3 regions of the Mycobacterium sp. NGS34 genome follow, and region 1 is predicted to be linked to each of the others. Evidence: predicted binding sites of a transcription regulator. Region 1 holds the regulator's gene; each other region holds the start of a gene.
The links. The regulator LexA, encoded in region 1, represses DNA repair genes until DNA is damaged. The targets are predictions, from matches to a motif close to CGAACANNTGTTCG.
Positions count from the first base shown of each region.

Region 2: AC5Y7V_RS06975 (error-prone DNA polymerase) is a predicted target of LexA. The motif match lies at 4,887-4,900, and genes of this name have one in related genera.
Region 3: ruvC (crossover junction endodeoxyribonuclease RuvC) is a predicted target of LexA. The motif match lies at 5,761-5,774, and genes of this name have one in related genera.

Region 1 is NZ_JCALDM010000003.1:65,345-72,818, forward strand. Features, by position in the region: gene AC5Y7V_RS09190 (alpha/beta fold hydrolase) at 8-1,039, shown strand; gene AC5Y7V_RS09195 (PhzF family phenazine biosynthesis protein) at 1,073-1,759, shown strand; gene AC5Y7V_RS09200 (peroxynitrite isomerase) at 1,762-2,247, opposite strand; gene nrdR (transcriptional regulator NrdR) at 2,258-2,737, opposite strand; gene AC5Y7V_RS09210 (LysM peptidoglycan-binding domain-containing protein) at 2,805-3,299, opposite strand; gene lexA (transcriptional repressor LexA) at 3,603-4,289, shown strand; gene AC5Y7V_RS09220 (LGFP repeat-containing protein) at 4,298-6,478, opposite strand; gene AC5Y7V_RS09225 (acyl-CoA dehydrogenase family protein) at 6,849-7,474, opposite strand, start outside.
Region 2 is NZ_JCALDM010000002.1:418,538-426,011, forward strand. Features, by position in the region: gene AC5Y7V_RS06960 (PE family protein) at 1-2,152, opposite strand, end outside; gene otsB (trehalose-phosphatase) at 2,271-3,380, opposite strand; gene AC5Y7V_RS06970 (wax ester/triacylglycerol synthase domain-containing protein) at 3,422-4,747, opposite strand; gene AC5Y7V_RS06975 (error-prone DNA polymerase) at 4,916-7,474, shown strand, end outside.
Region 3 is NZ_JCALDM010000008.1:238,652-246,125, reverse strand. Features, by position in the region: gene pdxT (pyridoxal 5'-phosphate synthase glutaminase subunit PdxT) at 1-416, shown strand, start outside; gene AC5Y7V_RS21240 (YebC/PmpR family DNA-binding transcriptional regulator) at 640-1,395, shown strand; gene AC5Y7V_RS21235 (class I SAM-dependent methyltransferase) at 1,392-2,006, shown strand; gene AC5Y7V_RS21230 (polyamine aminopropyltransferase) at 2,058-3,605, opposite strand; gene AC5Y7V_RS21225 (DUF350 domain-containing protein) at 3,602-4,057, opposite strand; gene AC5Y7V_RS21220 (DUF4247 domain-containing protein) at 4,080-4,511, opposite strand; gene AC5Y7V_RS21215 (DUF2617 family protein) at 4,508-5,014, opposite strand; gene AC5Y7V_RS21210 (DUF4178 domain-containing protein) at 5,025-5,636, opposite strand; gene ruvC (crossover junction endodeoxyribonuclease RuvC) at 5,791-6,360, shown strand; gene ruvA (Holliday junction branch migration protein RuvA) at 6,357-6,947, shown strand; gene ruvB (Holliday junction branch migration DNA helicase RuvB) at 6,944-7,474, shown strand, end outside.

The DNA.
Region 1 (7,474 bases):
GGCGGAGATGACCGAGCGGAAGCGCAAGAGCAATCTTCGCCCAGTGCGTGAAGTCACCGCGCCCACCCTCGAGTTCCGCACCATTCACGGCTACCGGCGGGCCTACCGGATCGCCGGTTCCGGGCCGGCGATCTTGCTGCTCCACGGCATCGGCGACAACTCCACCACCTGGAACACGGTGCAGGCCAAGCTCGCCCAGCGATTCACGGTCATCGCCCCCGACCTGCTGGGTCACGGCAAATCCGACAAACCGCGCGCCGACTACTCGGCGGCCGCCTACGCGAACGGGATGCGGGACCTCCTGTCCGTGCTCGACATCGAGCGGGTGACGATCATCGGCCATTCGCTGGGCGGCGGGGTGGCCATGCAATTCGCCTACCAGTTCCCGCATTTGGTCGACCGGCTGATCCTGGTCGCCGCAGGCGGCGTCACCAAGGACGTCAACGTCGTCTTCCGGCTGGCGTCGTTGCCGATGGGCAGCGAGGCGCTGGCACTGCTGCGGTTGCCCCTCGTGCTGCCGGCGGTCCAGCTGGCGGGCAAGCTGGCCGGGCTGGCGATCGGGTCGACCGCGCTGGGCCACGACCTGCCCAACGTGCTGCGCATCCTCGACGACCTGCCGGAGCCCACGGCCTCGGCGGCGTTCAGCCGCACCCTGCGGGCGGTGGTGGACTGGCGCGGGCAGATCGTGACGATGCTGGACCGGTGTTATTTGACCGAGTCCATCCCGGTGCAGATCGTCTGGGGCACCAAGGATGTCGTGGTCCCCGTCCGGCACGCCTGGATGGCGCACGCGGCGATGCCCGGCTCCCGGCTCGAGATCTTCGAGGGCTCGGGCCACTTCCCGTTCCACGACGACCCGGCGCGCTTCATCGATGTCGTCGAGCGCTTCATCGACACCACCCAGCCCTCCCAATACGACCAGGGCGCCCTTCGCCAGTTGCTCCGCACCGGGGGCGGCGCGAACACAGTCACCGGCCCGGCCGACACCCGCGTCGCCGTCCTGAACGCCATGGGCTCCGACGAGCGCAGCGCCACCTGAAAAACTCTTTGACCCGGGCCGTACAGTCGGGACATGGGCATCGACGTGACGGTGTTGCGCGTCTTCACCGACCCCGACGGGAATTTCGGTAATCGGCTCGGCATCGTCGACGCCGCGCGGGTGGCACCGGCGGACCGGCAGCGGCTGGCGACCCAATTGGGCTACGCCGAAACGGTATTCATCGATCTGCCGGCCGCCGGCGCGGCCACCGCGCACATGCGGATCTTCACGCCGCGCGCCGAGCTGCCGTTCGCCGGGCACCCGACCGTCGGCGCGGCGTGGTGGCTGCACGACAACGGCTGGCCGATCAAGACGCTGCAGGTGCCGGCCGGCCTCGTGCAGGTCAGCCGCCGCGACGACGTGATCGGCGTCAGCGCCCGCTCGGAATGGGCGCCGGAAGTGGCCATCCACGAATTCGATTCGGCCGACGACGTTCTCGCCGCCGACCCCGCGGACTTTCCGGACGACACCGCGCACTACCTGTGGGCCTGGGTCGATCGGCCCGCCGGCGCTTTGCGCACCCGGGGATTCTTCGCGAACCTCGGCGTGCCGGAGGACGAGGCGACCGGCTCGGCGGCGATGCGGCTCACCGACTACCTCAGCCGCGACCTGCGCATCACCCAGGGCCAGGGTTCGGTCCTCGAAACGACGTGGAACGCCGAGGGCTGGGTCGGGGTGGCCGGGCGCGTCGTCAACGACGGTGTCCGACAGGTCGATTGAGTTCAGGGCTGGCGGTGCAGCACGGCCACGAGGTGGTCCTGCAGGGGCTGCCCGACGCCGCCCATGCGCAGCGTGTAGGACAGCTCGTCGCCGTCGATGCGCAGCGAACGGCCAAGGGCGGTAACCTCTTTGGCGCTCGGCGCCAGCCCGATCGCGGTGCTCGACAGCTCCATGTCGATGCGGCCGCCGGCCAGCGTGTACGTGCCGGTCTCGATCTCGGTGATGCCGTTCGGGTGGGCGACGATCAGCTCGACGGCGCCCGGGCGGGGCACGCGAAAATATCCGGTTTCGCCGTGCAGGGGCCGGCCGTCGGCGACCGCTTTGGTCTTTTGCGAGTAGGTCAGGAACGGCTTGCCGACATGGCCGAAGACGACTTCCTCGACGTACTCGAACGGCTGGATCGTCGGGTAGAAGCCTGAGCCGCGGCCGGCCCATGTCCCCAGCAGCGGTGCCAGCGCCTCCAGATCGGGATGCAAGTCGGGCGGCATGATCGCCAGCCTAGCGAGTGGCCGGCTCCGGATCCGTCGGCGCGTTGCGGTGCGCGCGCAGCGCCTCGATCTCGCGCTCGAAGTCCTCGGCGGACGAAAACGACCGGTACACCGAGGCGAACCGCAGGTAGGCCACCTCGTCGAGGTCGCGCAGCGGGCCGAGGATGGCCAGGCCGACCTCGTGGCTGGGCACCTCGGGCGACCCGGCGGCGCGCACCGCGTCTTCCACTTGCTGGGCAAGCAGATTCAGCGCGTCGTCGTCGACCTGGCGGCCCTGGCAGGCCCGCCGCACGCCGCTGATGACCTTCTCCCTGCTGAAGGGCTCGGTGACGCCGCTGCGTTTGACCACGGCCAACACCGCCGTCTCGACGGTGGTGAAGCGCCGCCCACATTCGGGGCAGGACCGGCGGCGCCGGATCGCCTGGCCTTCATCGGTTTCCCGCGAGTCGATCACCCGGGAATCCGGGTGGCGGCAGAACGGACAGTGCATGACCGCTCCTTCGCCGTGCTCACCTGCGGGCCCGCAGAACACTGAAGAGCGTACCCGCTTGGCGGGCTCAGCCGACCGGCGCGATCAGCGTCTGGCCTGCGGCCAGCGCCGGCGAGTTCAGGTCGTTGAGCTCGCGGATGCGATCGGCGACCTGGCGGGCCGGCGCGTCGGGCGCCACCCGGTGGGCGACGTCCTGCAGGGACTCGCCGGGCTCAACCCGCACGACGGCCAACCGATCAGGCACCGCGGCGGCCGATCCCGCGGAACCGCCGTTGACCGCCTGCCCGAAGTTGGCGACCAGGCCCAGCCACAGGGTAATGACCCCGGCGACCAGCGCCAGCCCCAGCGTCGTCGCCAGCGTGACGGGACGCCGCCGGTGCGGGGCGACCGACATCGCGACGCCGGTGCCGTGGTAGCGCAGCGGCGCGCCCGCCGGCCGACAGGGGCCGGGCCGGCGAGAACGGGCCAGGCCGTGGCGGCCGGGACGAAGCACCGGCACCGGCCCGTTGACCGGGTGCCGAACGCTGCTGGTACGCGGCGAGACGGTGTAGGTGATTGTCATCTTGCGTTCCTCCGGTCAGGTTGTTCTCGCTCGTGTGTTCGACTATATCGCTCGTGTGTTCGATGTCCGAACATTTGAGCGAAGCGTGTCGAGCAAGCAAAACGTTAGACCGCACCACCGACAAGTTCGGCTGCGCGACCTCTGACATGCAGCACAGGTACCCGTTCTGCGGAAAAGTTACACGCATGTGATTCCGCAGCTATAGGGCCTTGACTCCCCGGCCCTAAGGGTCTTTGGACCCACGGCGACACGCCAGTCGAACACATGTTTGATTCTTGGCCGCCCTCCCGCTACATTCGGTGCATGAGCGACAGCAACGACACTCCCTCGATCGGCTCATCCGTTGATTCTTCGCTGACCGAACGGCAGCGCACCATCCTGAACGTCATCCGCGAGTCGGTCACCAGCCGCGGTTACCCGCCGAGCATCAGGGAAATCGGCGATGCCGTCGGCCTGACGTCGACGTCGTCGGTGGCCCACCAACTGCGCACCCTGGAGCGCAAGGGCTACCTGCGCCGCGACCCGAACCGGCCGCGGGCCGTGGACGTGCGCGGCAGCGAGGAGGCCACCGAGGCGGCGCCCGTCACCGACGTCGCCGGCTCGGACTCGCTGCCGGAACCCAGTTACGTCCCGGTGCTCGGGCGCATCGCGGCCGGCGGGCCGATCCTCGCCGAGGAGGCCGTCGAGGACGTCTTCCCGCTGCCCCGCGAGCTGGTCGGCGAGGGCACGCTGTTCCTGCTCAAGGTCGTGGGCGACTCGATGGTCGAGGCCGCGATCTGCGACGGCGACTGGGTGGTGGTGCGCCAGCAGCACGTCGCCGACAACGGCGACATCGTCGCCGCCATGATCGACGGCGAGGCCACCGTCAAGACGTTCAAGCGCGCGGGCGGTCAGGTGTGGCTGATGCCGCACAACCCCGCATACGACCCGATACCGGGCAACGACGCGACCGTGCTCGGCAAGGTCGTCACGGTGATCCGCAAGGTCTAGCGGCCGGCTCAGTCGGCCTTGATGAAGCCGTTCGCCTGCGCGACTTCCTCACTGGCCAACCAGATTTCGGCCAGCGTGTCGTGGTAGAGCGCGCTGCCCGGGGTGTAATAGAGCCCGGAGCGGGCGCTGGCCTTGATCGGATAACCGTCCGGCGCCTGGTAGGGATCGTCCAGCGGCAGGTGGATCGTCGGACGCCCGCCGGCGGCCGGTGCGACCGGCTCCCCGGCGGCCGCGTCGGGGGCCGATTCCGACGGCTCTTCCTCGTCGGTCTCGGCGTGGTGGCGCCCGGCCCGGGCCCCCCCGCCGGCGGCTAGGGCCGCCGCGGCGGTGGCGGCGTCGACATCCTCGGGTTCGGCCTCCAGATAGTCGGTGTCCGGTTCCCCGGCGACCGGCACGTCGCCGATGTACGCGGCCTCGGGAGGGGTGCGCGGAACCGCGACGTCCGGGTAGCCGGGGTCGGCGTACTCGTCGTCCTCGTAGCCGGTGACGTATTCGGTGCCCGGGTATTCGTCCTCGCCGGCGACTTCGGGGTAGCCGGCCTCCGCCTCGGGGACGTCGTCGTAGCCGGCCTCCGCCAGCGCGGCTCCCGAGACGAGCGGAATGGAATCGGTGTCCACCGCGTCGGGGTCCTCGTCCTCCCCGATGGCCCCGGCGTCGGCCCCACGGGTCCAACTGACGCGCGGCGCCGGCCCGGCATCGTCGGGCGGGTCGTGCTCGGGTGACTCCGCGCCGAGCGGGGCGTAGTCGGGGGAAACCTCGGCGTCGCCGTGGCCCCAGTGCCCGTCGGCGGGGGCCTCGTAGCCGGCGGCGAGCAGGTCGCGCTCGGGCTCGTAGGTTGCGGTGTCGCCGGCGCGACGCCGCCGCCGGCGCCGGCGCCAGGCGAAGGCCAGCAACACCGCCAGCAGGATCAGCACCAGCACGGGGATCGCGGCGAGCAGCCACCACCACTGCCAGGTGAACTTCTTGGCGTGCGAGGGCGTCGCCACGGTGCTCGGCTGGTTCTGCCCGGACACCTGCAGGCCGGACAGCAAGGGCGCCAGGTTGGACGGGTCGGTGCTGAAGGAGTTCTTCGCCCGGTTCCAGGAGATCTTGCCGCCGGTGAACTGCTGCGAAATCACGTCGCCGTCCACGGCCTGGTCGCCGACCGGGGCGCCCAGCTTGCCGCTCGGCCCGCGCAGCTTGTCCCACGCGGCCTTCATCGCGCCGCGCACGACGAACGCGCCGTGGTCGGAGGTCCAGAAGATCACCGGCCGATCGGCCGCGGCGAACGTGGCGATCCGGCTGGACGGCCCGATGCCGCCGTCGGCCTCGTTGGCGGTGGGGAAACCGAGGTCGCTGCCGGCCGGGCCGCCCAGCGACTCGTACTTGGCGAGGATGTCGGTCTCGAGAGCGTTCGCGCCGGTGGCCGGGTTGAAGAACACCTTGCCGCCGGCGAAGTTCTGGGCGACCCCGTCGCCGCCGATGGGATACGACCCGCCTTGCTTGGCGCCCAGCGGGCCGCCGGCGCCGCCGGCCGCGCGCCAGGCCATGTTGATGGCCGCGTTGGGATCGATGGCTACCTGCAGGCCCTTGAGCTGGTCGGCCAGCGCCGCCGGGTTGGTGCTGAACTCCTTGGACTTCCGGTTCCAGGAGATCTCGCCGCCGCTGAACTTCTGGGAGGTGACCTCGCCGGCGTAGGTTTCGTCGCCGACCGGTGCCCCGAGCACGCCGCCGGAGCTGCCGAGCTTGTCCCAGGCGGCGTTCAGCGCGCCGCGCACCACGAACGCGCCGTGGTCGGACGTCCAGAAGATCACCGGCTTGTCGCTGGCGGAGAAGGTGGCCACGCGGCTGTCCGGTCCGGCCAGGCCGGGCACCTCGTTGATGGTGGGGAATCCCAGATCGCTGCCGGCCGGGCCGCCGAGCGACTCATATTTGTCCAGGATGGGCCCGTAGACGAACTTGGCGCCGGTGTCGGTGGTGTAGAACATCTTGCCGCCGTCGAAGTCCAGCGCGAAGCCGTCGGCGGCGGGGTACACGTCGCCCTTGCGGGGGCCCAGCGGTGAGGTGTCGCCGCCGGCCTTCTCCCAGGCGGCCATCATGGCGGCCTCCGCGTCGCCGATCGGGGACGCCGAAGCGGCGGGGGCCAGCAGTGCGGCCGCCATCACGGTGGTCGCCACGCCGACCAGCGCGCGCCCGATCAGCTTGCGCATTCGACCTCTCTGCCCGTTCACCAAGCCTCCCAGCCGTTGCGAGCCGCATTATCGCCGGGCTCGCATAACTTTGCCCTTGCCGGGGAGAAATGCGAAGACAAATTACGAAAATTACGAAAACGGAGACCGCGCCGATGTCGAAATGTTGCGAGACCATGCCCGTACCGCGACCGACCACGGCTTCCGGCGCCGGGATCGCCCGCGTGGCGATGTGTGACTACGCACTCGGTATACGAGAAACACATGTGCCGACGGTACGTCAGCCCATTAGCTGGGGGTCAATCTACCCGGCCAATAGACCAATTGAGCCATTCCTCGTCGGGGCATCCCAGCGCCCCCACCTGTAGTCCTTGCGCGGCAACCGGATTGCTCAGACGCCGAGGCTGCGGCCGATGATCTCCTTCATGATCTCGGTCGTGCCGCCGTAGATCGTCTGCACCCGGGCGTCGAGATAGGCTCGCGCGACCGGATATTCGCGCATGTAGCCGTAGCCGCCGTGCAGCTGCAGGCAGCGGTCGATCAGGTGCACCTGCTTTTCGGTGGAGTACCACTTGGCCATCGCGGCCTGTTCGGCCGTCAGCTTCCCGTCCAGGTGCAGGCGGACGAATTCGTCGACCATGATGCGCACCACCGTGGCCTCGGTGGCCAGCTCGGCGAGCAGGAACCGGCTGTTCTGGAAGCTGCCGATGGGCTTGCCAAAGGCCTTGCGCTCCTTGGTGTATTGCAGCGTCTGCTCCAGCACGCCTTCCATCGCCGCGGCTGCCATGACCGCGATGTTGATACGTTCCTGCGGCAGGTTCTGCATGAGGTAGATGAACCCCATCCCCTCCTCGCCGAGCAGGTTCTCGGCCGGCACCTTGACGTCGCTGAACGACAGCTCGGCGGTGTCCTGCGCGTCGAGGCCGATCTTGTCCAGGTGGCGGCCCCGTTCGAAGCCCTCCATGCCGCGCTCGACGACCAGCAGGCTGAAGCCCTGCGCGCCCTTCTCGGGGTCGG
Region 2 (7,474 bases), on a different contig from region 1:
CGCCACCGCCGTCGCCGCCGTTGGTGGCGGTCGTGCCGCTGGTGGGGCCGTTGGTGTTGCCGCCGTTCCCGCCGGCCCCGCCTGCACCGCCGGCGCCGAAGAGACCGGCGTTGCCGCCGTTTCCGCCGGTTCCGCCGAAGTAGCCGTTGCCGACACTGTGGGCGGTCTGGCTTCCACCGTTGCCGCCGCTCCCGCCGTCGCCGCCATTGCCGGACAGCAACCCGCCGGTGCCGCCGCCGCCGCCGTTGCCGCCCAGGCCGCCGCGGCCGTTGCCACCGGATTCGTTCCCGGCGGTACCGCCCTGCCCGCCGTGACCGCCGCCGCCGATCAGGCCGGCGTTGCCGCCCTGCCCGCCGAGACCGCCGTCCCCGCCGGCCCCGTTGTCGACATTGCCGCCGCCGATCCCGCCGGCCCCGCCGGCCCCACCGTTGCCCTCGAGCCATCCGCCGCGGCCGCCGTTCCCGCCGGCGCCGCCGGTGCCCGCCGGGGCGCCGGCGTTGGAACCGTTGAACCCGCCGGCCCCGCCGCTTCCGCCCGCACCGCCCTCGCCGACCAGCAAGCCGGCCGCGCCGCCGGCCCCGCCGTGGCCCCCATTGCCGGGGGCGCCGGTCGCGACGATGTTCGGCGGCCCGTCGCCGCCGGTGCCGCCGGCGCCACCGTTGCCCCACAGGCCCGCGGCCCCGCCGGCCCCGCCCGCCCCGCCGTTGCCGCCGGTGCCTTGCTGGACGTTGACGTTGCCGCCGCTGCCGCCGGCCCCGCCGTTGCCGTAGATCCATCCGCCGCGGCCGCCGGTGCCCCCGGCCCCGCCGCCGCCGTTGTCGGCGGGCTGGCCGCCGTTTCCACCCGCCGCACCGGTGCCGAACAACCCGGCGTTGCCGCCGCCCCCGCCGTTGCCCGCCGCACCGGCGCCGCCCGCAGTGCCTCCGCTGCCGCGAAGACTCCCGGCGACGCCGCCGTTACCGCCGGCACCGCCGGCCCCGGCGTTGCCCCATAGCAGTCCGGCGCTTTGGCCGGCCCCGCCGGCCCCGCCGGCGCCGCCGTTACCGCTGGCCTGCGGGCCGGGGGCGAATCCACCCCACGCGGTCCCGCCGGTCCCGCCGGCGCCGCCGTGGCCGCCCGCGCCGCCGCTGCCGCCCAGCAGCCCGGCGGTCCCGCCGGCGCCTCCGGCGCCGCCGCTGCCGGCGTTGCCCGACACTCCGAGGGAGGCCGGGCTGGCATTGGTGCCGGCGTTCCCGCCGGTGGCGCCGATACCGCCGTTTCCGCCGAGCCCGCCATCACCCCACAGCAGGCCGGCGCGGCCGCCGGCCCCGCCACTTCCGGCGCTGCCGCCCTGACCGCCGGTGCTGTTCGCTGCGGTGGACAGTCCGCCGGCCCCGCCGTCCGCGCCGGTACCGCCGGCTCCTCCGCTGCCTCCGAAAAGCCCGGCCGCACCGCCGGCCCCGCCGCTACCGCCGTTGCCGCCCACGCCGCCCGCGCTCGCGCCGGTCGCGCCGGCCACTCCGGCCCCGCCGTTTCCGCCGGCCCCGCCGCCGCCGTAGAGGAACCCGCCGTTACCGCCCGCGCCGCCGTTCCCGCCGTTTCCGCCGGCGGCCCCGGCACCGGCGGCTGCCGCGCCGCTACCGCCGTTGCCGCCCATGCCGCCGTTGCCAATCAGCCCGGCGGATCCGCCGTTGCCGCCGGCCAGGCCGGAGCCGGCGGCTTGCGTGTAGCCGTTGCCGCCGTTGCCGTACAGGAACCCGCCGGGCTGGCCGTTCGGGCTGGCCGCGGTGCCGTCGGCGCCGTTGCCGATCAGCGGGCGGCCGAGCAGCGTCTGGGTGGGCGCGTTGATCGCGCCCAGCACGTCCTGCTCGAGGGTCTGCAGGGGGGAGGCGTTCGCGGCCTCGGCGGCGGCGTAGGACAGGCCCGCGCCGTTCATCAGCTGGACGAATTGGTCGTGGAAGGCCGCGGCGCGCGCGGTGAACGCCTGGTACGTCTGGCCGTACTCGCCGAACAGTGCCGAGATGGCCGCCGAGACCTCGTCGGCGGCCGCGGCCTGCACCTGCGTTATCGGGGCGGAGGCGGCGGCGTTGGCCGAACCGATCGCCGTTCCAATGCCCGCCAGGTCCGTCGCGGCCGACGCCACCACGTCCGGAGTCGCGAATACAAACGACATAACTGACCTCCCAATTCGGCGGGAAGCCTAGCGTTTTTCCGTACCTCGCGCTCGGAGATTCGCCGACCCTCAGACCATTCGAAGGAGTGACCAGCGGTCAGCAGACCGAAGGTAATGCTTATGTCAGGTCGCTAAGCTGCCGCGCCAGCCGGTCGGTGAACTCGGCGGCCTGTGCGGGAGTGTCCAGGGCGTAGCGCGCCGCGGTGGCGCGATCACCGTCCTCGTTGTGCCGCACCAGGATTGGGACACCGTCCGCACGGACGGCGTCGAACGCGTCCTCGTCGGTGATGTCGTCGCCGAGATACACCGGCACCAGGGAGCCGGCCTCGCTCAGGTGCTGCAGCACCCAGCGGAGGGTCTTCCCTTTGTCCCAGTCCATGTCGGGGCGCAGCTCGATCACCTCGCGGCCCGTCGTCACCCGAAGCGCGTCGCGCCGGCCGGCCGCCCGCACCGCCGCGGCGACTTCGGCGACGCGATCGCGGGCGGCGTTGCGGTAGTGCACGGCGACGCCAAACCGCTTGTGCTCCACCACGACACCGGGAATCGAGCCCAGCCGGTCGCGCAGCTCGGCGGCCGCCTGTTCGAGCACCGGCACGGCCGCCGCCGCGTCCTCGTTCTGGTGGTGCGTCCCGTCCGGCGCGGTCAGCTCGAAGCCGTGGCTGCCGGCGTACCAGATGCCGGGCACGCCGAGGCGCTGCGTCACGTCGGCGAGATCGCGCCCGGACAGCACCGCCACCGGGCACTGCTCGGCCAGCTTGCCCAGCGCCTCGACGGCGCCGGCGACGGGCCGCGCCGCGTCCGGGTCGTTGACGATGTCGGACAGCGTGCCGTCGAAGTCGTAGAACACGGCCGGGGTGCGGGCGCTCAGGGCGCCGAGCGCCTCCAGCGCGTCCGGCAGCTCCGACATCCGGCGATCCCCGGTGCGCACGGCGATCTGGTCGAGGTCGTCGACCACCGCGTCGGCGTCTCTCGCCGCGTCGACGCCGATGACCAACGCGAATCCGTCCTCGCGCGCCGCCCGGACCACCGCCGGGTCGCCGGTGACGACGACGCTCCGGCCCGGCCGCACGCCCTCACGCGCGAGATGGTCGCCCGACGAGAAGACGCCGGTGTCGACGCCGACGTCCCGCAGCCGCCCCACCAGTGCCTCGGTGGACCCCAGCGCGGCGTCGAACAGGACGGCGTCGTGACGGCGCGGGTCGATGGTGACCGGCTCCAAGGTGGGCACCGACCAACGATCTCACGCGGACCGAGGCCGCCGAGGCCGGGTCAGCGAAGCGAAGACGGGTGCGCCCGCTGCGAGCGGTTCGGAAACGCGCGGGCTTTGCTCTTGCGCCGACGGTCCTTGCTGAACAGCAACACCGAGTCCTGGCTCAGCGCCACCAGCCGCGCGACGCCGAGTTCGATGCCGGCGGCCAGCTGCTTGACGTCGGCGGCGGCGTCGTATTCGCCGGTGATGCCGAACACCACCTCGTCGCCGTAGCTGAGCACGCCGACCCCGGTGCTCAGCCGCACGGCGGTCGGGGGAATCGGGAGGAAGCGCTCCAACGTCCGGCCCATCAGCCGCAGCTGGTGGCGGGGACCGGGCGCGTTGGTCGCCAGCGTCACGATCGCGCGTTGCGGAAGCCGCGCTAGCAGTTGTATCACGTTGCTGCGCAACATCGTTGGCAGCAGGTTGATCGCCGACTCCACGAGGTCGCCGAGGCCGGGCTCGTCGGCGTGCTTGGCCTTCCACTGATGGTGCACGGCCCGCAACAGCTGGACGGGATCCTCGTGCTCGACGGGCAGATACGGCAGCATGGCCGATCGCATCGGCATCGGCACCAGGGTGCGCAGCGAGTCGGCCCGCGGTTGTTCGCCGCGGCCCAGCAGCACCGTGCGGAAGCCCTCGGTGATGGCCGCGAGCGCGACGTCGTTGACGGTCACCCCGAATTTGCGGCACACGCGGTCGACGTCGGCGCGCGGCACCCGCACGGTGCCGTACTTGCGCATGGTGGTGACGGGGCCGACCGCGGGCCGCGCGGGCGGCCACATCGCCCCGACGAGGGCGTCCGCCAGCCCCGAAGCCCGCCCGAGGGCGTCGGCCCAGCCGCGCTTGGAGTCCGGTGTTGGCGCAACCCCTTTCGGCCCGGCGTGGTGGGCGAACGTGTCCCGGTCGGCGTCGTCGCAAAGGCGGGTGAGCAGATGGGCGGCGGAATGGCCGTCGGCCAGCCAGTGATGGACCTTCATCAGGATCGCCCACCGGTTGCCCCGCAGCCCCTCGATGACCCAGCACTCCCACAGGGGACGGTCGAGGTCGAGGGGACGCTCCAGGGCATGGGCGATGGCCCGGGACAATTCGGCGTCGTCACCCGGTCGCCGAACCACCACCCGGCGTACGTGATGGGCGAAATCGAGTCCCGGGCAGTCGATCCACTCGAAGTCCTGGGTCCGCAGCAACTGCGTGCATCGCGGAATCGACGGAAGCCGTTCCGCCAGTAGCTCTTTCAGTAGTTCGTCGTCGGGGGCGGTCCCGTCGATGATGGCGACCGCCCCGATCGCCAGGCTGGCATGCTGATCGGGGAACGCCGTGTCCAGCGTCTTCACCTGCGCCATCTCAGTTCCCGCCGTCGATTTTTGCCACCCGTACCAGTATCCGGTGCGGCGCCCCGTGCGCGGTAGCACCGCAGCGTTAAGACCTTGTTTAGGAGTTGAAGATCCGTTTAACAACCGTTGTCATATGCAGGGGTTAAATCGAACATATATTCGAGTAGACTCGGCGAGGTGGGCTGGTTCAACGGGCCGCCGAGCTGGGCGGAAATGGAGCGGGTGCTCGACGGCAAGCCGCGCCACGCCGGCGCGCCGGCGGAGCCCGCCGAGGACGCCCCGCTGTCGCGTAAGCGCGGGACCTACCGGCCGCCCGACGACACCCGGCCGGCCCGCTCGTCCGTTCCGTACGCCGAGCTGCACGCGCATTCGGCGTTCAGCTTCCTCGACGGCGCCAGCACCCCCGAGGAGATGGTGGAGGAGGCCGCCCGGCTGGGCCTGCGCGCCCTGGCGATCACCGACCACGACGGCCTGTACGGGGCGGTGCGGTTCGCCGAGGCGGCCGCCGAACTCGAGCTGCGCACCGTCTTCGGAGCCGAACTCTCGCTGGGGCCGGGCGCGCGCACCGAGACGCCCGACCCGCCCGGCCCGCACCTGCTGGTGCTGGCCCGCGGCCCGGAGGGTTACCGACGGCTGTCGCGGCAGCTGGCCGCGGCACACCTGGCCGGCGGGGAGAAGGGCAAGCCGTGCTACGACATCGACGCGCTGACCGAGGCCGCCGGCGGGCACTGGCACATCCTGACCGGGTGCCGCAAAGGCCATGTGCGCCAGGCATTGTCACAAGGGCCGGAGGCCGCGGAGCGGGCGCTGGCCGACCTGGTGGACCGGTTCGGCGCGCACCGGGTCAGCGTCGAGCTGACCCACCACGGTCACCCGCTCGACGACGAACGCAACGCGGCGCTGGCCGGGATCGCGCCGCGTTTCGGCGTCGGGGTCGTCGCCACCACCGGGGCGCACTTCGCCCACCCGTCGCGCGGCCGGCTGGCCATGGCGATGGGCGCCATCCGGGCCCGGGAGTCCCTTGATTCGGCCGCCGGGTGGCTGGCCCCGCTGGGCGGTGAGCACCTGCGGTCCGGCGAGGAGATGGCAAGGCTGTTCGCGCAGTTGCCTTTTGGGGGCCCTGACGCGGTGACGGCCGCCGCCGAACTCGGCGAGCAGTGCGCGTTTGGGCTGGCGCTCATCGCGCCGCGGCTGCCGCCGTTCGACGTGCCCGCCGGGCACACCGAGGACAGCTGGCTGCGGCAGCTGACCATGGCCGGCGCGCGCTACCGCTACGGGCCGGCCGATGCCGCCCCCCGCGCCTATGCCCAGATCGAGCACGAACTGAAAGTCATTGAACACCTGAGCTTTCCGGGTTATTTCCTGGTGGTGCACGACATCGCGCGGTTCTGCCGGGAGAACGACATCCTGTGCCAGGGCAGGGGATCGGCGGCCAACTCCGCGGTCTGCTACGCCCTGGGCGTCACAGCGGTGGACCCGGTGGCCAACGAGCTGCTGTTCGAGCGCTTCCTGTCGCCGGCCCGCGACGGGCCGCCCGACATCGACATGGACATCGAATCGGATCAGCGCGAGAAGGTCATCCAATACGTCTACGACAAGTACGGCCGCGACTACGCCGCCCAGGTCGCCAACGTCATCACCTACCGGGGCCGGATCGCGGTGCGCGACATGGCCCGCGCCCTGGGGTTTTCACAGGGGCAGCAGGACGCGTGGAGCAAGCAGATCAGCCACTGGAACGGCCTGGCCGACTCGCCGGATATCGAGGACATCCCGGAACAGGTGATCGACCTGGCCAACCAGATCCGCAACCTGCCGCGGCACATGGGCATCCACTCCGGCGGCATGGTGATCTGCGACCGCCCCATCGCCGACGTGTGCCCGGTGGAGTGGGCGCGCATGGAGAACCGCAGCGTCCTGCAGTGGGACAAGGACGACTGCGCGGCAATCGGTTTGGTGAAGTTCGACCTGCTCGGGCTGGGCATGCTCTCGGCGCTGCACTACGCCATCGACCTGGTGGCCGAGCACAAGGGCATCCGGGTGGACCTGGCCCGCCTCGACCTCTCCGAGCCGGCGGTGTATGAGATGCTGTGCCGCGCCGATTCCGTCGGCGTGTTCCAGGTGGAGTCGCGGGCGCAGATGGCCACGTTGCCCAGGCTGCGGCCGCGGGTGTTCTACGACCTGGTGGTCGAGGTCGCGCTGATCCGCCCCGGGCCCATCCAGGGCGGGTCTGTGCACCCCTATATCCGGCGGCGCAACGGCATCGACCCGGTCGTCTACGACCACCCGTCGATGGAGTCCGCGCTGCGAAAGACGCTGGGGGTGCCGCTCTTTCAGGAACAACTCATGCAGCTCGCCGTCGACTGCGCCGGCTTCTCCGCCGCCGAGGCCGACCAGCTGCGCCGCGCCATGGGCTCCAAGCGCTCGACCGAGCGGATGCGACGGTTGCGTGGGCGGTTCTACGACGGCATGCGCGAACTGCACGGCGCCCCCGACGACGTGATCGACCGGACCTACGAAAAGCTGGAAGCCTTCGCCAATTTCGGCTTTCCCGAAAGCCACGCGCTGTCCTTCGCGTCGCTGGTGTTCTACTCGTCGTGGTTCAAGCTGCACCACCCGGCGGCGTTCTGCGCGGCGCTGCTGCGCGCGCAGCCGATGGGCTTCTACTCGCCGCAGTCGCTGGTGGCCGACGCGCGCCGGCACGGCGTCACGGTGCACGGGCCCGACGTCAACGCCAGC
Region 3 (7,474 bases), on a different contig from region 1:
TCGAGCTGCTCGAGCCGCTGCGGCGGCGGCTGGCCGACGGGCTGCCCGCCTACGGCGCGTGCGCCGGCATGATCCTGCTGGCCACCGACATTCTGGACGCCGGCGCCCGGGGCCGGCAGGCGCTGCCGCTGCGCGCGATCGATATGACGGTGCGGCGCAACGCCTTTGGGCGACAGGTCGACTCGTTCGAGGGCGACATACCGTTCGCGGGCCTCGACGGACCGGTGCGCGCGGTGTTCATCCGCGCGCCGTGGGTCGAGCGGACCGGCGACGGGGTGCAGGTGCTGGCCCGCGCGGCCGGGCACGTCGTCGCGGTGCGGCAGGGCTCGATGCTGGCCACCGCGTTTCACCCCGAGATGACCGGCGACCGTCGCATCCACCACATGTTCGTCGACATCGTCCGGGGCGAGGCGTAGTCACATCCGTCACTTTCGCCCCGCGGCGGGTGGCACGAGGATTTTTGCCCACCGCATAGCGACAACCGTTGTCGCTGTGAGGCGGGCACAAAGGGTGGTGGTCGCATTCTTGTGACCCCTGTGACTGCGGGGTGCACCGGGGCAATCCACGTCAGCCGCCCACGTAGACTCGTTGGGCGAGTTATCGAGCACCAGAATGCAAAAGAAGAGGTAAGAGACACCGATGAGCGGCCATTCCAAGTGGGCCACCACCAAGCACCAGAAGGCCGTCAAGGACGCCCGCCGCGGCAAGGAGTTCGCCCGGCTGATCAAGAACATCGAGGTCGCGGCCCGCACCGGCGGCGGTGACCCGGCCGGCAACCCGACGCTCTACGACGCGATCCAGAAGGCCAAGAAGACCTCGGTGCCCAACGACAACATCGAGCGCGCCCGCAAGCGCGGCGCGGGCGAGGAGGCCGGCGGCGCGGATTGGCAAACGATCACCTACGAGGGCTACGCGCCCAACGGCGTGGCGGTGCTGATCGAGTGCCTGACCGACAACCGCAACCGGGCCGCCAGTGAGGTGCGGGTCGCGATGACCCGCAACGGCGGCACCATGGCGGACCCCGGGTCGGTGGCCTACCTGTTCTCCCGCAAGGGCGTGGTCACGCTGGAGAAGAACGGCCTGACCGAGGACGACGTGCTGACCGCGGTGCTCGACGCGGGCGCCGAGGACGTCAACGACCTCGGCGAGAGCTTCGAGGTCATCTCCGAGCCGACCGACCTGGTCGCGGTGCGCACCGCGCTGCAGGACGCCGGCATCGACTACGAGTCGGCCGAGGCCAGCTTCCAGCCGTCGGTCAGCGTCCCCGTCGACCTCGACGGCGCCCGCAAGGTGTTCAAGCTCGTCGACGCCCTGGAGGACAGCGACGACGTGCAGAACGTCTACACCAACGTCGACCTCTCCGACGAGGTGTTGGCCGCCCTCGACGACGAGTGACCGAGCCACCCGTCGTCAACCATCACGCCGACCACCCGGGCTTCGGCGGCCCGATCGGCGTGGTGACCGCCCTCGGCATGCTCGTCATGGGTCGCGGTAACGCGCGCCTGGCAGTCGACCTGGCCGGAGTGTCGGGCGCCGACCGCGTCGTCGACATCGGTTGTGGCCCAGGCAATGCCGCGCGAGCCGCCGCCGCGCGGGGTGCGCGGGTCGTCGGAGTGGACCCGTCCCCGGTGATGTTGCGCCTGGCCCGGGCGGCGACGCGTGACAATCCGAGCGTCACCTGGTCGGCGGGCGGTGCCGAAGCCCTGCCCGTCCCCGACGGGTGGGCGACCCTCGCCTGGTCGCTCAAGACGGTGCACCACTGGAAGGACGTCACCGCCGGGCTCACCGAGCTGCGTCGCGCGCTCGCGCCGTCGGGCCGGTTGCTGGTGATGGAGCGCCGCGTGGAACCCGGGGCCACGGGCCTGGCCAGCCACGGCTGGACCGAGCGGCAGGCCGAGTCGTTCGCAGAGCAGTGCCGGGCGGCTGGCTTCGTCGATGTGCGCGTCGACCAGCGTCCCAAGGGACGGGGCGCGGTGTGGGTGGTGCGGGCGGAGCAACCCGCCTAGTGGCGATCGCAAGCGCGGCGGAGCCGGGCGCGGCGGGTCGCCACCATCGTCCTAGTCGTAGCCGTGCCGCATGTCCTCGACGACGCGCGGGTTGTCCAGGGTCGACGGCTCGAGCGGGCGGGCCCCGATGTCGCCGGCGAAGACGGTGGCCGCGTCGAGCACCGGCTGGTTGAGGAAACGCAGCGGGGGAGCGTCGGGCGGCATCCTCGGCACCGGCGCGGCGGCAGTGCGCTGCGCCAACGCGAATCCCCAGTCCCCGAAGGTCGGCACGTGCACGTGATACGGGGTCACCGCATAACCGGCGGACCGGATCGTCGAGACCGTGCGCCAGAACGCGGTCCGCGTGGAAAACGGGCTGCCCGCCTGTACGACCATCAGCCCGCCGGGGGCCAGCGCGCGGGCGGCCAGCGCGTAGAACTCGGTGGAGTACAGCCGGCCCAGCACGGGCGTGTCGGGGTCGGGCAGGTCGACGATCACGGCGTCGAATCCGGTGTCCGAGGCCCCGCGCAGCCAGGTCATCGCGTCGCCGATGACGATCTTGACGCGCGGGTTGTCCAGCGCGCCGCCGTTGGCGTCGCGCATGGTGGTGCGCGCCAGCTCGATGACGGCGGGGTCGAGCTCGACCTGCACGATCTTGCCGACACCGGGCTGGCGCAGCAGCTCGCGCGCGGCCAGGCCGTCGCCGCCGCCGAGCACCAGCACCGAGTGGGCGCCGGCACCGAGCGCCGGGTAGACCAGGCTTTCGGTGTAGCGGTACTCGTCGCGGGTGGAGAACTGCAGCCCGCCGTCGAGGTAGAGGCGCATGTCGTTGCCGCGCCGGGTGACGACGATCTCCTGATAGGCCGTGTGCCGGTAGGCGACGATCGGGTCGGCGTAAAGCCTTTGCCTGCTTGTGGTTTCGATGTCGGCCGAGCGCACCAGCAGCGTGGTCAGCAGCCCGAGCGCGGCGGCGAGCGCGCACAGCGCGGTTGCCAGCTGCCGCCCGGAAACGATGCGGCGCAGCAGGAAGACCGCCACGACGGCCGCCGCGGCGAGGTTGATGATGCCCGTGGCCGCCGCGCCGCGGATCATCCCGAGGTGCGGCAGCAGCAGGAACGGCCAGACGAGCCCGCCCAGCAACGCGCCGAGGTAGTCGGCGGCGTTGAGGTTGGCCAGGGTGCGGCCGGCGTCGGCGCCTGCGTTTTTTTCAGCGGCCGTCTGGCCGCTGTGCAGCAGCGTCATCAGCAGCGGCACCTCGGCGCCGACCAGGCCGCCGATCAGGGCCGTGCCCGCCGCCAGCACCCATGTCGAGCCGACCGAACCGTCCAGGAAAGCGAACACCGTGTAGAGCGCGGCCGCCGACAGGCCGCCGATGATGCCCAACAGCGCCTCGACGGCGATGAAGGCGATCGCCGCGTGCGCCAGCAGCGGCTTGGCCAGCAGCGCGCCGGCGCCCAGCGCCGCGATGTAGCCCGCGACGATCAGCGATGTCGCGACGATGCCGCCGCCGTTGAGGCTGGCCGACAGCGTCAGCAGCGCGAGTTCGTAGATGATGCCGCAGGCCGCGCAGGCCGCCACGGCGGCCAACAGGACGGCGCGCCAGCGGCCCTGGGACGTCATGACACCGCCGCGGCGGTCACCCCTCCCACGGCCAGCAATATCAGGGCGACCGCGAAGGACCCGGGATGCAGCGTGGGCTCGTCGATGTGCTCGTGGAAGTCGCCCGGGATCAGCAGGTGCATCGCCAGCAGCGCTATGCCCAGCAGGATCACGCCCATCAGCCCGTACACCGCCACGCCGAGCAGCCCCTGGCCCAGCTGGCTGTAGCTGTTGGCGATCGCGGTGATGATGACGACGGTGAGCGAGATGTACATCGCGCCCGCGACGATGACGGCGTTGGGGCGGCGATCGATGAATACCAGTCGGCGCAGGTTTCCCGGGGTCAGCCAGTCGACCATGTAGAACCCGACGAGCAGCACCGCCATCCCGACGGCGAAGTACAGGATCGTTGCGACCGCGCCCCTGAAGACGGGGTTGATGTCCACGTTTCCGATCTCGACGGCGAGGTTCATGGTTGTCTCCTTTGCGGTTGGATCACTTGGTCCCGCCCGGGCCGCCCGGGGTGCCGCCGGCGCCGCCCGACGGGGATCCGGGGGAGAACCCGGGGCCGAGGAAGATGAACGCGCCGTGGCTGTATCCGGCGCTCAGCGGTTCGACGCGGATGCTGCACGGATTGTTGCCGTCGGGCCCGACGATCACGATGTTGTTGCTGTAGCGCAGGTACTCGCTGTCGCCGTTGGAGGCGCGCGCCTCGGGGGCCTGATAGTCGGCGAGGGTGTCGGCCACCTGATCGGGAGATCCGCTGCACTGGTAGCGCGTTCCGTTCACGTCGTGGGAGTACTGGTGATAGTGGCTCGCGATGTAGGACCCGATGTCCTTCTGCTGCAAGATGATTCCGAAGACCAGGGACACGACGGCGGCGACGGCCAGGGCCCCGGAGATCAGGAACAGGCGGTTGCGGCTCACGGGCGCCACCGGCTGTCGGTGTGCACCACCACGCCGCCGGAGCCCGGCCGCGGGTACAGATGCCAAGTCTGCCAACGCCATCCGGCGCCGTCGGGCTCGGCCGCCAGGGCGGTCAGTGCGGCGTCGTCGCCGGGGAACGTGCCCCCGAGCCAGCCCGGCCGCCGCGCGCAGTGTTCGCGAAGCTCGCCGGCCAGCCGGCGGAAGCTGGCCTCGTCGTGCGTCTCGGTGCGCGACCGCAGGCGGTAGCCGGGCGCGTCGGTGCGCCGCGGCAGGTCGCCGCCGATGCCGCGGGCGGTGCACGAAACCTGTTCGGAGAAGCGGCCTTTCGCGTGCTCGACCGCGACGACATGCGAGGCCCCGAGCACGCCGAGCAGCAGCGCGCCGCCGCCGGGATGCCGCAGGGAACAGGTGGCCAGCGGCGCCGGCGCGGGCGCGTTGAGCGCGAGCCCCAGCCTTTCCCCGGATACGTCCGCCGGAGTCACGGCGAGCTGATGAAGGGGCACCGACGCGCTCCTATGGGGAGGAGGGTGGGGGCGCTGGGTAGACGGTCAACTCGCCGGGCACCACGGACTTGCCCGTCGAAACCTCCCACGGCATGTCCGGGGCCCAGCGCTCGAAGGACAGCAGGGCCGTCTCGTCGGCGTTGGTGCAGTCGAGGAATTCCATCTCACCGCCGGCCGGCAGGCCGGTGGTGCCCTCGGTGGTGTAGGACGCCCGGCCGCGCTCGGTTTCGTGGAACGCCACGCCGTCGATGACGTACTGGTCGCCCGGCTGCAACGAAAGATCCTTGCGGGTCAGCCACATCGCCAGCTCCAGGCGCCCGTCGTCCTCCTCGACGCTCAGCCAGATCGGCTGGTCGCCGCCCTCCAGCAGGTGCTCCCACCACACGAACGGGCCCTCGCGGAACGTCACCGACCCGCGGACCACCAGGTCGACTCCGCCGTAGCTGACGATGGCCCCGGGCCCGAGCTGGCGGGGCCCGAACTGCGGCATGGCGTTGAACGACAGCGGATCGGAACGCCCGGCCGGCCGGGCCGGCTTCTTGGGCCGCCGCAATGCGATGACCAGCACCACGACCGACGCGATGAACAGCACCGCCGCGAGGACGAGCAGGAGTGTTCCCACGCCAAACCTTCCATCCCACAGTGCTAGCCACAGTGCCAGAGCGAACGTGAGGCTATAAGTTAACAGCTTTTGCCCGGCGGCAGCGTGTCCTGCCGGGTGCCGTCGGTGGCGCCGGTTAGGCTATCGAACAGCTGTTCGTACGAAGGAGCCGGCAATGCGCGTGATGGGCGTCGACCCCGGGCTGACCCGATGCGGTCTGGCGGTCGTGGAGAGCGGCGGCGGGCGCAAGGTCGTCGCGCTCGACGTCGATGTGGTGCGCACCGCGTCGGACGCGCCGCTGACCAAGCGGTTGCTGGCCGTCAGCGATGCCGTCGAGCACTGGCTGGACACCCACCGGCCGGACGTGGTGGCCATCGAGCGGGTGTTCGCTCAGCACAACGTGTCGACGGTGATGGGCACCGCGCAGGCCGGCGGCGTAGTCGCGCTTGCGGCGGCCAGGCGCGGCATCGACGTTCACTTCCACACCCCCACCGAGGTGAAGGCAGCGGTCACCGGCAACGGGCTCGCCGACAAGGCGCAGGTCACCACGATGGTCACCAAAATCCTTGCGCTGCAGACGAAACCGACGCCGGCCGACGCGGCCGACGCGCTGGCGCTGGCGATCTGCCACAGCTGGCGCGCGCCGATGATCGCCCGGATGGCCGCGGCCGAGGCGTTGGCGGCTCAGCAGCGGCACGCCTACCGGGCCAAGCTGGCGGCGAAGCGCAAGGCGGTCGCCCGATGATCGCGTCGGTGCGCGGTGAGGTGCTCGAGGTGGCGCTCGACCACGTCGTCATCGAGGCGGCAGGGGTCGGCTACCGGGTCAACGCGACGCCGTCGACGCTGGCGACGCTGCGGCAGGGGACCGAGGCCAGGCTGATCACCGCGATGATCGTGCGCGAGGACTCGATGACGTTGTACGGGTTCACCGACGCGCAGACCCGCGACCTGTTCCTGACGCTGCTGTCGGTATCGGGGGTCGGGCCCCGGCTGGCGATGGCGACGCTGGCGGTGCACGACGCTGCCGCGCTGCGCCAGGTGCTGCACGACGGCGACGTCACGGCGCTGACCCGGGTGCCCGGCATCGGCAAACGCGGCGCCGAGCGGATGGTGCTGGAGCTGCGCGACAAAGTGGGCGGCGTCGTGGCCGGCGAAGCGCCGCTGGTCAACGGCCACGCGGTGCGCAGCCCCGTGGTGGAGGCGCTGGTCGGCCTCGGTTTCGCCGCCAAGCAGGCCGAGGAGGCCACCGACAAGGTGCTGGCCGGCGATCACGACGCGACGACGTCCAGCGCGCTGCGGGCCGCCCTGTCCCTGCTGGGTAAGTCCCGATGACCGACGAGTTTTCCGACTATTCCGAACGCGACGTCTCGCCGGCGCTGACCGTCGGCGAGGGCGACATCGACGTCAGCCTGCGGCCCCGCTCGCTGCGCGAGTTCATCGGGCAGTCGCGGGTGCGCGAGCAGCTGCAGCTGGTCATCGAGGGGGCCAAGAACCGCGGCGGCACACCGGATCACATCCTGCTGTCCGGCCCGCCGGGGCTGGGCAAGACGTCGCTGGCGATGATCATCGCGGCGGAGCTCGGCTCGTCGCTGCGGGTGACGTCCGGCCCGGCGCTGGAACGCGCCGGCGACCTGGCCGCGATGCTGTCCAACCTGGTCGAGCACGACGTGCTGTTCATCGACGAGATCCACCGCATCGCGCGGCCCGCCGAGGAGATGCTCTACCTGGCCATGGAGGACTTCCGGGTCGACGTGGTGGTCGGCAAAGGGCCTGGGGCGACGTCGATTCCGCTGGAGGTGGCGCCCTTCACGCTGGTCGGCGCCACCACCCGGTCCGGCGCGCTGACCGGCCCGCTGCGC